4 regions of the Obesumbacterium proteus genome follow, and region 1 is predicted to be linked to each of the others. Evidence: predicted binding sites of a transcription regulator. Region 1 holds the regulator's gene; each other region holds the start of a gene.
The links. Region 1 encodes Fur, which represses iron uptake genes when iron is present. Its sites were predicted from a motif close to ATAATAATGAGAACNACTATCAA; they were not measured.

Region 1 (3,508 bases):
TGGCCGGGCGTTTATGGACTCTCAGCGCAGCTGTGGAGTGAAACTACGCGCACTGACGAAATGATGGAGTATAAAATCTATCCTCGCGTTATGACGGTGGCGGAGCGTGGATGGCATCGCGCGGGCTGGGAGCAGGACTACAAAGCGGGCCGCGAATATAAAGGCGGTGAAACCAATCTGGTAGATAAAAAATCTCTGCTGAGCGATTGGCAGCGCTTTGCAAACCTGATGGGGCAGCGTGAGCTGGCGAAAATGGATAAAGCCGGTGTGGAATATCGCCTGCCGGTTCCTGGGGCAAAAGTCGTGGGCGGGAAATTGGAAGCCAACATTGCGCTGCCAGGGCTGGGGATTGAATACTCCGTAGACGGCGGCAAGCAGTGGCAGCGTTATGATGCTAAAGCTCAACCGACCGTTTCTGGTGACGTTCAAATTCGTTCAGTGAGCCCAGATGGTAAACGCTATAGCCGCGTAGAACCGGTACAGGCGTGATATCCAAATAGGTAAGTTCGGTATTTCCTGCCCCGGTGGGGTAGGGAATAGCGCAATAACGTATTAATGCAGTGGTTCTTAATACCGTTTCATCATCATTATTGTTGCTATGGTATCTGCCGAAGCCATATGAGTGATTTAGTTGTGAGTTGCTTAGCCCCCTGCCTGAGGGGCTTTTTTTTGTCTGTTTTTTGCCGAGAAAACGGATTCTTTGGATTTCAGGCAATAAAAAAGCGACCCTCAGGTCGCCTCATTTACACTCGCGTGTTTTTACTCTCTGCCATCGTGCAGACTTTCGTCTTCGCGGCAATCACCCTCAGCGCAGTGACCATACAGGTACAGGCTGTGGTTGGTCAGCTGGATACCATATTTTTTAGCAATTTCGTGCTGACGTTTTTCGATGGAATCGTCGCTAAACTCGATCACTTTACCGCAGTCTAAGCAGATCAGATGATCATGGTGATGCTGTTGGGTCAGTTCAAATACAGATTTTCCGCCTTCAAAATTGTGACGAGTCACAATTCCAGCCTCGTCGAACTGGTTCAGTACACGGTAAACGGTGGCTAAGCCGATTTCTTCACCCATATCGATCAGCTTCTTATACAGGTCTTCTGCGCTGACGTGATGGCAAGTTGGATCTTGCAGAACTTCCAGAATCTTAAGACGCGGAAGCGTGACTTTAAGTCCAGCCTTCTTTAAAGGAGTGTTGTTATCTGTCATTCGGATTCTGTCCCGTTACTTAGCTCGAAGACGTTTAGGATAGCCTGCATTTGCTGCCAGCGTTGCCCTAATTGTCACCGAACTGAAAATATAATTGAGATTCATTATAAAGCTGATGGCGGTAAATGGAAACCGCAGTGTGTTAACAACTTGGACGGAACTACAGGGTGGAAATAAAACGTAACACACTGACAAATATGTAACTCTGCTGGTGGCGGGGGCTAGAGCGAGAAAAATGAGTTACATAGATGTTGCAAATTGCTTTCGCCAATCGCTGAAATACCCGCTGGCTTATGCAGTCAGCGGGTTCAATTTCATGTTAGCCAGCCAGTTCAGCCAAGCTCATCTCTTCGGAGATTTGTTTCACCCACGCATCAACACGCGTTGCGGTGAGTTCAGGCTGGCGATCTTCGTCAATAGCCAAACCAACGAAGGTTTTGTCATCAACCAGCGCTTTAGACGCTTCAAAATGGTAACCCGCAGTTGGCCAGTGACCAACGATGGTCGCGCCGCGTGGCTCGATCAAATCACGGATGGTGCCCATTGCGTCGCAGAAGTACTCTGCATAGTCTTCTTGGTCGCCGCAGCCAAACAGAGCAACCAGTTTACCGTTGAAGTCGATCTCTTCCAGAGAAGGGAAGAAATCATCCCAGTCACACTGAGCTTCGCCGTAATACCATGTTGGGATGCCAAGCAGAAGAATATCGAATGCTTCGATGTCTTCTTTGCTGCTTTTGGCAATGTCATGAACTTCAGCAACGTCTTTTCCGAGTTGCTTTTGGATCATCTTAGCGATGTTTTCCGTGTTGCCCGTGTCGCTGCCAAAGAAAATGCCTACGATTGCCATGTCGCGTTTATACCTTTTATATCAAATAATTAAACTAGAATCTTGAGAAAGACCAGTACGTACTTTACGCACTATAGCACTTTAAACCGTATCGATTTGTCGTCATTGTGTGCTGGTGGCGTTAAGATTTTAAAATCTGATTGAGTAAAATTTGTTCAATCAATTCACTGCGGCTAATGTTTTGTTCTTGAGCCAAACGATTCAGCATTTCAACCGCTTCTTCGTTAATTTTTAGCTCGACGCGACGCAGTCCTTTCACTTTATCGCGGCGCAGTTGGTTGCGTTTGTTAATTCTTAGCTGTTCATCCCGAGATAACGGGTTGGTTTTCGGGCGACCCGGACGACGTTCATCTGCGAACAGATCCAGAGTCGTGCGGTCCGTTTGTTCTTTGGCCATATCAGGTAGCGGTACTACAAGGAGAATTTTGAATCTGCGTAACGAATCAGATCATGATTAACATACTAGGGCCATTCACCCTTTACCGGCACTATCCTTGAACAGCAAAACTGCCTGCCAGAATAATAGCGCGCCATAATACCCTAGCGCCCCCAGCCGCGACAATCCTTAATCTTACTTACCTCACTGATGAATGGTGTTTTTTTCTACAGTGAGGCGGCGGTGAGGCTGAAGTTTGGGTTAAGTTAGGTCGTGAAGACGACAAATTAAGTGGTTTGGCTTATTCATCGCTGTCGAGAAAACGATGCAGCGTGCGTAGCACCAGCTCGGGTTTTTCCGCATGCAGCCAGTGGCCCGTACCGGCAATCACGTGAGCTCTGGCATGGGGAAACTGGCGAGCAATGGCTGCGCGATGAATATCTTGAATATAGGGCGATGAGCCACCTTTGATAAACATCGCAGGGCCTTGGTAAGGCGTGACTTCTTGCCAGCCGACGATATTTTCGTATTGATCCCACAGCACCGGCACGTTAAATAGCCACTCGCCATCCTGAAAAGACTTCAGCAAAAACTGTATCACGCCTTCTTCGTTGATATAGCCGCGCATGATTTCAGCGGCCTCTTGGCGGCGCGCCACCTGTGCCTCCGTCACCGCGTTGATGGCAGCAAAAATCGTATCGTGACGACGAACCTGATAATCAACGGGCGCAATGTCCAGCAAGGCAAGGCGACGAATACGTTCGGGAGCAAGCGCGGCCAGCGTCATGGCGGCTTTTCCACCCATTGAGTGCCCAATGACATCCAACTGTGACAAAGAAAGATCGTCAATCAGCGCCAGTAAATCCTCGGCCATCGCGGCATAATCCATGCGCTCTGAGCGCGGTGAGTGCCCGTGATTGCGCATATCAACCTGAATCACACGGCGATCGTTGCGCAAATCTCGGCCTAATATGCCAAGATTATCCAAACTGCCGAATAAGCCGTGGATCAGTAATGCCGGTGGAAACAGGGCTTGTTGAGCCGGAATATGTTCGCGGTAGTTGAGTTTCATATCG
Region 2 (3,508 bases), 99 kb from region 1:
ATAAAAAATTCTACTGACTCAAAACGCCAATATTCGATATCAATTTGAACAATTTTATTTGCTTCGTCGGCGCGATATTTTTTGACTCGAATGGACGGCGTACCCGATGTTCCCCCCATGCCTTTGCATGCACCGCCGGAAAGGCGAGTAGGTTTAAATTCCAAATGCTGGGTATGTGTTTTTTTGGCATAGTTTTTTTCCCATACTTCGGCAAATGAACGCTCACCAAGCTGACCAATAAAGTCAGGGGCAACCTGTGCATTAATAAAAGTTTCATGGTAGAAAACTTTGTGACTATCGAGCGCGCCCCAGCCTGAGATTTTGTAGAGCGTTTCCCCTTCACTGACCCCGAGTAATGACAATACGTCTGCTGGCGCAGTGTAAACACTCTCTTTTTCTAAATATCCCCAAGACGGCAAACGCCCCTGCTCTATCGCAGCCTGTTTAAAGCTGGTCGAGCTGCTAGGGCTGTAATTGAAACGTGGCAACGCAACAAACCAGCCTCGGCGATCTTTACGGAATATTTTTGATTCACCTTCGAGATACAGTAACGCCTGACGCAGGGTCATACGTTTAATCCCTAAGAGTTCCTCGAGCTCTCGCTCAGAAGGAAGCTTACTCCCTGGAGTAATCACCCCCATCTTTAGCCAATCATTGAGTTTCTGTTTCGCAAATTCTACCGTGGAATTGTTCTGCATGACTTAATCCATTTGGTTTAAACCAGATTTAAAATGACATTACATTGACTCTGCAATGAAGACAATCACTGCCCTCTGCGTTAACAATTAATTGTGAACTTACTCCCATAATCTGTGCGAAATGTAGGCTTATTGCGCAATGGAAAAACGCATTGAAAATGCAGCTAACGGGCACTATCCGCACGAATCCCCCACTTCATACGTACACATATGCGCTGAAATTAGCTATGTTTAGACTCAGCTATTGCTGTTTGCTGTGTGATGGCAATATAATGATAATAGTTATCATTTAATAAATTACGCTAAGGAGTTTACCCATGGCTGTGACTAAATTAGTTTTGGTACGACACGGTGAAAGCGAGTGGAACAAAGAAAACCGCTTCACTGGCTGGACGGATGTTGAGCTTTCTGACAAAGGACGTTCCGAAGCAAAATCGGCGGGTAAGCTTTTAAAAGAACAAGGTTTCTCCTTTGATTTTGCATACACATCAGTGCTGAAACGTGCGATCCACACGTTGTGGAATGTGCTGGATGAGCTGGAACAGCAATGGCTGCCGGTTGAAAAATCATGGAAGCTGAACGAACGTCATTACGGTGCTTTGCAGGGGCTGAACAAGGCTGAAACCGCACAAAAATATGGCGACGATCAGGTAAAACTGTGGCGCCGTGGTTTTGCCGTTACGCCTCCTGAATTAACCAAAGAAGATGAGCGCTATCCTGGCCACGATCCTCGTTACGCCAAACTCAGCGAGCAGGAACTGCCGGTTACCGAGAGCTTGGCAACCACTATTGATCGCGTTATTCCTTACTGGACCGATGTGATTAAGCCACGCATCGCGAGCGGCGAACGCGTCATTATTGCAGCACACGGTAACTCACTGCGCGCATTGGTTAAATACTTAGATAACCTAAGCGAAGATGAAATTCTTGAGCTGAATATTCCAACCGGCGTACCGTTGGTCTATGAGTTTGATGAAAATCTTAAACCGTTAAAACGTTACTATCTTGGCGATGCCGCTGAAATTGCCGCCAAAGCCGCCGCGGTTGCCAATCAAGGCAAAGCAAAATAATCACCAACGTACTTTATTATTAAGCGCCTTCGGGCGCTTTTTTACTTTTCTATGACTGAAACTCAGCGTGAAAAATTACAGAAATTCATGTAACCAATAAATAACAATCACACATAATAAAATATTCTGCGTTCACGAGTTCACACACTTCATTACAACACTAATTCATAAATGGTTTACAGTATTTTGTATTCACCACTCTTTTTACTAGATGGAATCTATTAAATGAACAAACTTTCTAAGTTAACTCTTGCGGCTTCAGCGCTTATTTTCTCAGGCTTCGCATTAGCATCGAGTAATACAGGCACCAGTATTCAACCTGAGCAGCAGCAAGACCCGATGATCCAACATCTGCATTTAACACCATCTCAAGTTGAACAGATAAAAACGTTGCGCAGCGATACCGATAAAAAGATGGCTACCATCGATACTAAAGATATTCAAAATGGTCTGCTTATCGATATTATTGATTCAGGCAAGTGGGATGAAACTGCGGTTAAGAAACAAATTGCGGCTTTCGGCAAGGCACAAGAACAAGCGCGTTATTATCGTATGCAGTATTTCTTTAATTTGAGCAAAATTTTAACCCCAGAACAAAAAGCACAGGTTAAAAGCGATTTAGCACAAGAAATGCAGCAGCAATAAAAATTGTGATCGGATTTTCTCTAGTAAAAAGCCCACTCTGTGAAGTGGGCTTTTTTTGTGAACAGCTGAATTAACCGCGGCGTGCTTTCACTGCCTGAGCTAATTGGCGCAGTACCGTTTCAGTATCATCCCAACCAATACATGCATCAGTCACGCTTTTGCCATAAACCAAAGGCTCGGTGCCTTCTAGGTTCTGGTTACCTTCTTCAAGATGACTCTCAATCATCACGCCCATAATGGCTTTATCACCAGCTTCGAGCTGATGACAAACGTCAGTGCAGACTTCTAGCTGCTTTTTGAATTGTTTGCTGCTGTTTGCATGGCTGAAATCAATCATCACCTGCTCAGCCAAACCGGCTTTTTTCAGCCCCGCTTTCACTTCCTGTACATGTGCAGCGCTATAGTTTGGCTCTTTGCCACCGCGTAGAATAATATGGCAATCGCCGTTACCGCTGGTGTTCACAATCGCTGAGTGACCCCATTTGGTGACTGACAAGAAGCAATGTGCCGCGCTTGCGGCGTTGATCGCATCAATAGCCACTTTGATGGTGCCATCGGTGCCATTTTTAAATCCAACTGGGCAAGATAAACCTGAAGCCAGCTCGCGGTGGACCTGTGATTCCGTAGTACGCGCGCCAATAGCGCCCCAGCTCATGAGATCCGCCAAATATTGTGGCGTGATCATATCAAGGAACTCACCCGCCGTTGGCATACCGATATCATTGATATCCAGCAGTAATTTACGCGCAATACGCAAACCGTCGTTGATCTGATAGCTGCTATCCATATGCGGGTCGTTGATTAATCCCTTCCAACCTACCGTGGTGCGTGGTTTTTCAAAATAGACACGCATCACGATCTCAAGCTCACCGTTGAGTTCTTGGCGCAGTTTGAGCAGGCGCTGAGCGTATTCTTTGGCGGCTTCAATATCGTGAATTGAGCATGGACCGATAATAACCAGCAGGCGATCGTCTTTGCCTTTGAGGATTTGATGAATTGCACCACGAGCCTGCGACACCGTTTCGGCTGCAAACGCCGTTGCCGGAAACTTCTCTAACAGGGCAACAGGTGGCAGGAGTTCCTTAATTTCTTTAA
Region 3 (3,508 bases), 2.3 Mb from region 1:
GGCCCTGCCGCTGTTGGCGTGGGTCGCGATTTCACCGGTAATACTGATTGACGGTGAAGGGCTAACGCCTGTGGCGTATGGCTGGTTGCAGGTGCCTATTTTTGTTGCCCTTATCATGGGCAATTTAGTGCTGGCACGCATCGCAGGAAAGATGTCGATTGAAAAACCGCTGTGGCTCGGTGCACCGCCAATCATTGCCGGTCTGGCACTGGCCACCTTTGGCACGCTGTTTACCCCACATGCTTACCTGTGGACCATTGCCGGTTTAAGCCTTTACGCCTTCGGCACAGGATTGATTAACGCAGGATTATATCGCCTCACACTGTTTGCCAGCGATATGCGCAAAGGCACCGTTGCCGCCGCGCTCGGTATGACGACTATTGGCATTTATGCCTTGGGCATTGAGATCGCAAAACGTATTTATCTTTGGCAGGGAAGTGGGATCTTTAATTTGTATGGATTAATCAGCGGGCTGCTTTGGCTGGCTCTGATGTGGGTATTTTTGAAGAAGAAGGCCAGTAGCTAATCTCCGCATACTGGCCGTATCGTAACCCTCCCCTTTGCAGGGGAGGAATTTCGTTTGCGGGAACTATCCCACGACGACCGATAACATACTCAGCGACGCCATCACAATGCCGTCCACCGGCACAGAAATCGGCTCTTCACCGTTCCATGCACCAAGCACATATAACAGCGGCAGGAAGTGTTCCGGCGATGGGTTAGATAATTCAGCGCCTTCATGCTGCATAAAGTTAACCAGCGGATGGTTTTCGCCTTTATAGGCCAGATTCTCACGCACAAAATTATCAAAGCTAAATGCCCACGGATAAGGTTCGGCTTCGCCCTGCCACTTAACCATTCGCAGGTTATGTACCACGTTTCCGCTCGCGACAATCATCACGCCTTCATCGCGCCAAGCGGCGAGTTTCTTGCCTAATTCATAGTGATAATCCGCAGGTTGAGTACCATCAATACTCAGTTGGATCACCGGAATATCGGCATCTGGGTACATTTTGATCAAAACGCCCCAAGTACCATGATCCAAACCCCATTCGCTGGTATCCAAATGCACCATTTCTGGAGCCAGTAATTCCTGTACTCGACGAGCAAGTTCAGGCGAGCCAGGCGCTGGATATTGCGTATCGAACAGTGCCTGTGGGAATCCACCAAAATCATGGATTGTCCGTGGCTGCTCCATCGCCGTCACAAACGTGCCACGGGTGTACCAGTGAGCCGAAACAGCAACAATCGCTTTCGGGCGCGGTAGCGTTTTACCTAACTCGCGCCAAGCCGTAGTGTAGTCATTTTCTTCCAGCACGTTCATCGGGCTACCGTGACCGAGAAATAGCGCAGGCATACGAGAGGTAGTCATAACATTATCCTTTTCTTAGTCTGGCGGAGAGCATCGCCTCCGAATGGTTATACATTACTCAGATTTATCTCGATCGTCTGCCGGATAACCATGATGATGATTGTCAGTAAATTTGAATATCAGACCCAGAGGGGGTTGAGTTATTAGAGTCATTGGTAATAACTTTGTATTCGCTATTTACTTAAAGATAGGTTAAAACAATAATAGGAGTCATTATCAACAAGGAGGCGCTATGTCAGTTCCACTTATTCTGACTTTGCTTGCCGGCGGTGCCACATTTGTCGGCGCGTTATTAGCCATTATCGGACAGAAACCCTCCAACCGGGTTTTAGCCTTTGCGCTTGGCTTTGCCGCAGGGATTATGTTGCTGATTTCTTTGATGGAAATGTTACCCGCCGCGCTGGATACCCAAGGTATGTCGCCGATGCTCGGCTATGGCATGTTCATCATTGGTTTGGTGGGCTATTTCATGTTGGACAGAATGTTGCCGCACCAGCATGCACATGACCTAATGGATGCGCCTAAAGCAGGGAAAACACGCAACCTACGCCGTACAGCCATGCTGCTGACGCTCGGTATTAGCCTGCACAACTTTCCAGAAGGCATTGCCACCTTCGTCACCGCCAGCTCCGATCTCGAGTTAGGGATGGGCATTGCGCTTGCGGTTGCCATTCACAATATTCCTGAAGGCTTAGCGGTTGCGGGGCCAGTCTATGCCGCCACGGGTTCAAAAACCAAGGCGCTATGGTGGGCCAGCGTTTCGGGCTTCGCCGAAATTTTAGGTGGGTTTCTGGCGTTCTTCCTGCTGGGACCGGCCATATCTCCGGTGCTAATGGCCTCAATCATGGCTATGGTGGCGGGTATTATGGTGGCGCTATCGGTAGACGAACTGATGCCGCTAGCCAAAGAGATTGATCCGCAGAATAACCCAAGCTATGGCGTGCTGTGCGGTATGACGGTGATGGGCTTTAGCCTGACGCTGTTACAAAGCAGCCCGCTCGGTTAAGACTCTCCAATCTCCAAATAGCAAAAAGGACAGCCTAGGCTGTCCTTTTCGTGCAGAGCTCAGCGAAATTAGCTCGCAATTTTCTCTTGAGACTGACGGTAAGCCACCAAATCATCGATGGTCACGACTGGCATGTTATGTTTGTTAGCAAACACAATCACTTCTGGCGCGCGCGCCATGGTGCCGTCGTCATTGGTCAGTTCACACAGTACGCCCGCAGAACGGAAGCCCGCTAAAGTTACCAGATCGATAGTTGCTTCAGTATGACCACGACGAGTCAGAACGCCGCCGTTTTGAGCGCGCAGCGGGAACACGTGGCCAGGGCGATGCAGGTCAGAAGGCTTAGCGCCTTCAGCGCTTGCGGCACGCACGGTAGTCAAACGGTCTTTGGCGGAAACGCCGGTCGTCACGCCTTCAGCGGCTTCGATAGTCACGGTGAATGCGGTACCGTAATGGCTGGTGTTGTTGCTAACCATCATCGGCAGGTCTAACTGCAAACGACGCTCTTCGGTGATGCACAGGCAAACAATGCCACTACCGTGACGGATGGTCAGCGCCATCTGTTCTTCAGTCATGGTTTCAGCAGGGAAAATCATGTCGCCTTCGTTCTCACGATTTTCATCGTCAAGCACCATAACGCCACGGCCTTCACGCAATGCAGCTAGCGCACGTTCAACACGTTCCATCGGAGTACCAAAATCGGAAAGTAAAGTCTGATTCATGGTAAAAAAACCTCATTAATTATATGGATTACCAGAATCAGGGCAGCTTTGAGGAGTGGCAAACGTAAGCCTACGGCTAACGCGCCTAATAACGCGAGTGGGACAAACCCAACAGGTATCGTTACTCTCTCCCATCCGGACTCTAACCGTCGGCTCCGGAATTACACCGGATCTGCTGTCCTTACACCTTGCAGCATAAGCGCTCGCGGGCTTTTTATGCTGCGCTTGCCGTGAAAGGCATGCGTTATGCATAAATTTACCGCCGGTGGGGACTTCCACCCCGCCCTGAGAATAAGCAGGTCAACTATAACGCTAATGATTAGTTTGGGCAATCGTCATTCCAGATTATCCAAGAGCGATCACAGAGGTTTATCCATTCGCCAACTCGCATTACACTATGCAGCTATA
Region 4 (3,508 bases), 160 kb from region 1:
AGACCCATTCGGTCAGGCCGTTCAACGCAGCAATCAGCGCGATGAAACCAATCAGCATTGCGGAAACGATAATCGCAACTTTGAAACCAGCCAGGATATATTCGCCCAGCATTTCAAAGAAGCTCTGACCTTCGTGGGTGTTTTTCAGCTGGATGTCAGCCTCACCTTCCACAGAATAAGGGTTAATCAGGGACAGTACGATAAAGGTACTGAACATGTTTAACACCAATGCGGCTACCACAAACTTGGCATCCAGCATGGTCATGTATGCACCAACGATAGACATAGAAACGGTAGACATCGCCGTTGCTGCCATGGTGTACATACGTTTTTCAGACATTTTGCCCAGAACATCTTTGTACGCAATGAAGTTCTCAGACTGACCCAGAATCAGCGAGCTCACGGCGTTGAAAGATTCCAGTTTACCCATGCCGTTGATTTTAGACAGCACGGTACCAATTGCGCGGATGATAACCGGCAATACGCGGATGTGCTGAAGAATACCAATCAAAGCAGAGATAAAGACGATTGGGCACAGTACGTTCAGGAAGAAGAAGGCCAGACCTTTGTCACTCATGTTACCGAAGACGAAGTTGGTACCTTCTGCCGCATATTTGAGCAGCGTTTCGAAGAACCCAGAGAAACCCTTCACAAAGCCCAAACCAATGTTGGAGTTCAGGAAGAAGTAAGCCAGCAGGATTTCAACAACTAACAGCTGAACAATGAAGCGCACGCGAATGCTTTTGCGATCGCGGCTAACGAGCAGGGCAAGTACCGCTACCACCGCAAGGGCTAAAACAAAATGCAAAATAGGGGACATACAGTGCTCCAAATTATGAGGCAGGCTAAATTTCGCAGCACATTCTATGTAACGGCACAGGTAAAAACGAGACTTCGGTTGCAAATATTGAAATTGTTATAACGTAAATCAAGAAAAAAGTTAGAAAAGTAACAAAAAGCCCCCAAGGACCATGTTGATGAAAGTTTGAGAAGTTGTGATATTATTATTAGACACCATAGTTCGCTTATTTGGAAGAAATGCCAGAAGCGAGGGTGTCGACGTGTTTAAGAGCTGAAAGCGCCTTGTCAGACTCCACAAGCAAACGGCCTATCGAACGGATAGGAAGTATCGTTTAAGTTGATATTGATAATCATTATCACTTATACAATAATGGAGTTAATCACGAAGTTTAGGTCACAAATCGTTAGTGTGACTATAGGTGTTAAGGTGGCTGGTATGCTTGATTCACGTGTTGCAGAAACAACTCCTCCTGCGTCGCGAAAGATAAAATTTTCGCTGATGGGACCTGCCTTTATCGCCGCCATCGGCTATATCGATCCCGGTAACTTTGCGACCAATATTCAGGCCGGTGCGTCTTACGGCTATAAGCTGCTGTGGGTTGTTGTATGGGCCAACTTTATGGCCATGCTGATCCAACTTCTTTCCGCAAAACTTGGCATCGCGACCGGTAAAAACTTAGCGGAACATATTCGCGATCGCTTTCCTCGTCCGGCCGTTTGGGCTTATTGGGTGCAGGCTGAAATCATTGCCATGGCGACCGATTTGGCTGAGTTTATCGGGGCCGCGATTGGCTTCAAGTTATTGCTGGGCTGTACGTTGTTGGAAGGGGCGGTGTTAACCGGTATTGCCACTTTCCTGATCCTAACGCTACAACGCCGTGGACAGAAACCGCTTGAGCTGGTTATCGGTGGTTTGCTGCTTTTCGTTGCTGCGGCTTATATCGTGGAGCTGGTGTTCTCTCAGCCGAGCATTGCTCAACTTGCGCACGGGATGTTGGTTCCGGATTTACCCACTCACGAAGCGGTATTTTTGGCAGCCGGTGTGTTAGGCGCAACGATCATGCCGCATGTGATTTACCTGCATTCGTCTCTGACACAAACTTCTGCGTCGTTGGGAACCAAGGCCGAACGTTACTCTTCCACTAAACTCGACGTTGCCATTGCAATGACCATCGCCGGTTTTGTTAACCTTGCGATGATGGCAACCGCAGCGGCAGCGTTTCATTTTAGCGGCCACAGTGGAATTGCAGAGCTGGACCAAGCTTATTTAACGCTAAAACCGCTGCTGGGTAATGCTGCTGCCACTATTTTTGGTTTGAGCTTAGTCGCTGCCGGTTTGTCTTCTACCGTGGTGGGAACCTTGGCGGGTCAGGTGGTTATGCAGGGCTTTGTGCGTTTTTACATTCCGCTCTGGGTGCGCCGAGTGGTGACCATGCTGCCTTCTTTCATCGTGATTATGGCAGGGCTGGATGCGACCCGTATCCTATTGTTAAGTCAGGTGCTGCTGAGCTTTGGTATTGCTCTGGCACTGGTGCCGCTGCTGCGCTTCACCGGCGATAAAGAACTGATGGGCGACATGGTGAACGGACGTACCGTTCAGGCGCTGGGTAAAGTTATTGTGGTCGTGGTCGTCGGCCTCAACTTCTACCTGTTGGTGAGCATGTTGTTTTAAGGCTTAGAAGATTTGTTTTTAGAAGATTTATAGAAAAGCAGGTTCATTTTCGTGAACCTGCTTTTTTTATTCAGCCATTAGTGATGGCCATGCCCGTGGCCACGATCGTCGTGGTCATGGCGGTCATGTTTTTTATAGTGACCATAATGGTTGCCACGGTCATGATGCTTATATTTGTTTTTATGGTCATAGCGATAATACTTCCCGCCGCGTGAATAGTAGTTTTTCTGCCACCAGTTATGGTCACGCCAGCGGCCACCATCCCAGTAATAGCCGCGAGGACTGCGGTCACCAACCCAACGGCCTTGATGATTGCGCCACCAGTTTTGATCGCGCCAGTCATAGCCATCCCAGTAATTCCCTCGCTGATCGCGATCGCCAAGATGCAAACTCACGCCGGGAAGTAAATCGATATCAGCTGACGTGGCCTGTGCAACGCCCAGAGGCATCAGGCTACAAAAAGCAAAAATAACTGCAGCTATACGCGGGTTCATGTTTTTCTCCTTTACGGGGAAGGACGTTGGTTGGCATCATCTTCAATGAACAACACATAACGCCGTCATTCCTTTATGTGAGCTGATATTAGCATTGTGAATGTGATTACAATGTGGAGAAATGGGGGAATCCGCTGTTAATCGCGACGTTTGAGATTATTCTGGCGGCCTAGCGAATTTTAGGAGCAGTACACGTGAGCAAAAGTGAAAAACAGAAGATGATTGAGGGCGAAAACTACTACTCATCGGATCCTGAGTTAGTGGCCGATCGGCTACGCGCGATTGATTTATGTTTCCAGTTTAACCATACGCTACCGTCGCAGCAGCAGGCGCGCAAAGAGCTGCTGGAAGCGCTGTTGCCAAATGTGGATAAGCAGGCTGAGATCACCGGGCCGTTCTTTTGCGACTATGGTTACAACATTAAAATTGGGCAGCGTTTTTACGCCAATACGGATCTGACTATTTTGGATATCGCGCCTGTGACTATCGGCGATGACGTGATGTTCGCCCCTCATGTGCAGCTATATACCGCGGCACATCC

Region 2: gpmA (2,3-diphosphoglycerate-dependent phosphoglycerate mutase) is a predicted target of Fur. The motif match lies at 965-987, and genes of this name have one in related genera.
Region 3: zupT (zinc transporter ZupT) is a predicted target of Fur. The motif match lies at 1,570-1,592, and genes of this name have one in related genera.
Region 4: DSM2777_RS12615 (Nramp family divalent metal transporter) is a predicted target of Fur. The motif match lies at 1,139-1,161, and genes of this name have one in related genera.

The regions. Positions count from the first base shown of each region.
Region 1 covers NZ_CP014608.1:2,478,350-2,481,857, forward strand. Annotated here, with positions in the region: gene DSM2777_RS11815 (beta-N-acetylhexosaminidase) at 1-489, shown strand, start outside; gene fur (ferric iron uptake transcriptional regulator) at 760-1,209, opposite strand; gene fldA (flavodoxin FldA) at 1,529-2,056, opposite strand; gene ybfE (LexA regulated protein) at 2,178-2,453, opposite strand; gene ybfF (esterase) at 2,734-3,504, opposite strand.
Region 2 covers NZ_CP014608.1:2,576,950-2,580,457, reverse strand. Annotated here, with positions in the region: gene DSM2777_RS12280 (GntR family transcriptional regulator) at 1-698, opposite strand, end outside; gene gpmA (2,3-diphosphoglycerate-dependent phosphoglycerate mutase) at 1,016-1,768, shown strand; gene DSM2777_RS12270 (Spy/CpxP family protein refolding chaperone) at 1,994-2,413, shown strand; gene aroG (3-deoxy-7-phosphoheptulonate synthase AroG) at 2,484-3,508, opposite strand, start outside.
Region 3 covers NZ_CP014608.1:4,744,812-4,748,319, forward strand. Annotated here, with positions in the region: gene DSM2777_RS22165 (MFS transporter) at 1-526, shown strand, start outside; gene ygiD (4,5-DOPA-extradiol-dioxygenase) at 590-1,372, opposite strand; gene zupT (zinc transporter ZupT) at 1,605-2,378, shown strand; gene ribB (3,4-dihydroxy-2-butanone-4-phosphate synthase) at 2,447-3,100, opposite strand; FMN riboswitch at 3,220-3,397, opposite strand.
Region 4 covers NZ_CP014608.1:2,643,130-2,646,637, forward strand. Annotated here, with positions in the region: gene DSM2777_RS12610 (NupC/NupG family nucleoside CNT transporter) at 1-820, opposite strand, end outside; gene DSM2777_RS12615 (Nramp family divalent metal transporter) at 1,238-2,473, shown strand; gene DSM2777_RS12620 (DUF2502 domain-containing protein) at 2,551-2,967, opposite strand; gene DSM2777_RS12625 (sugar O-acetyltransferase) at 3,186-3,508, shown strand, end outside.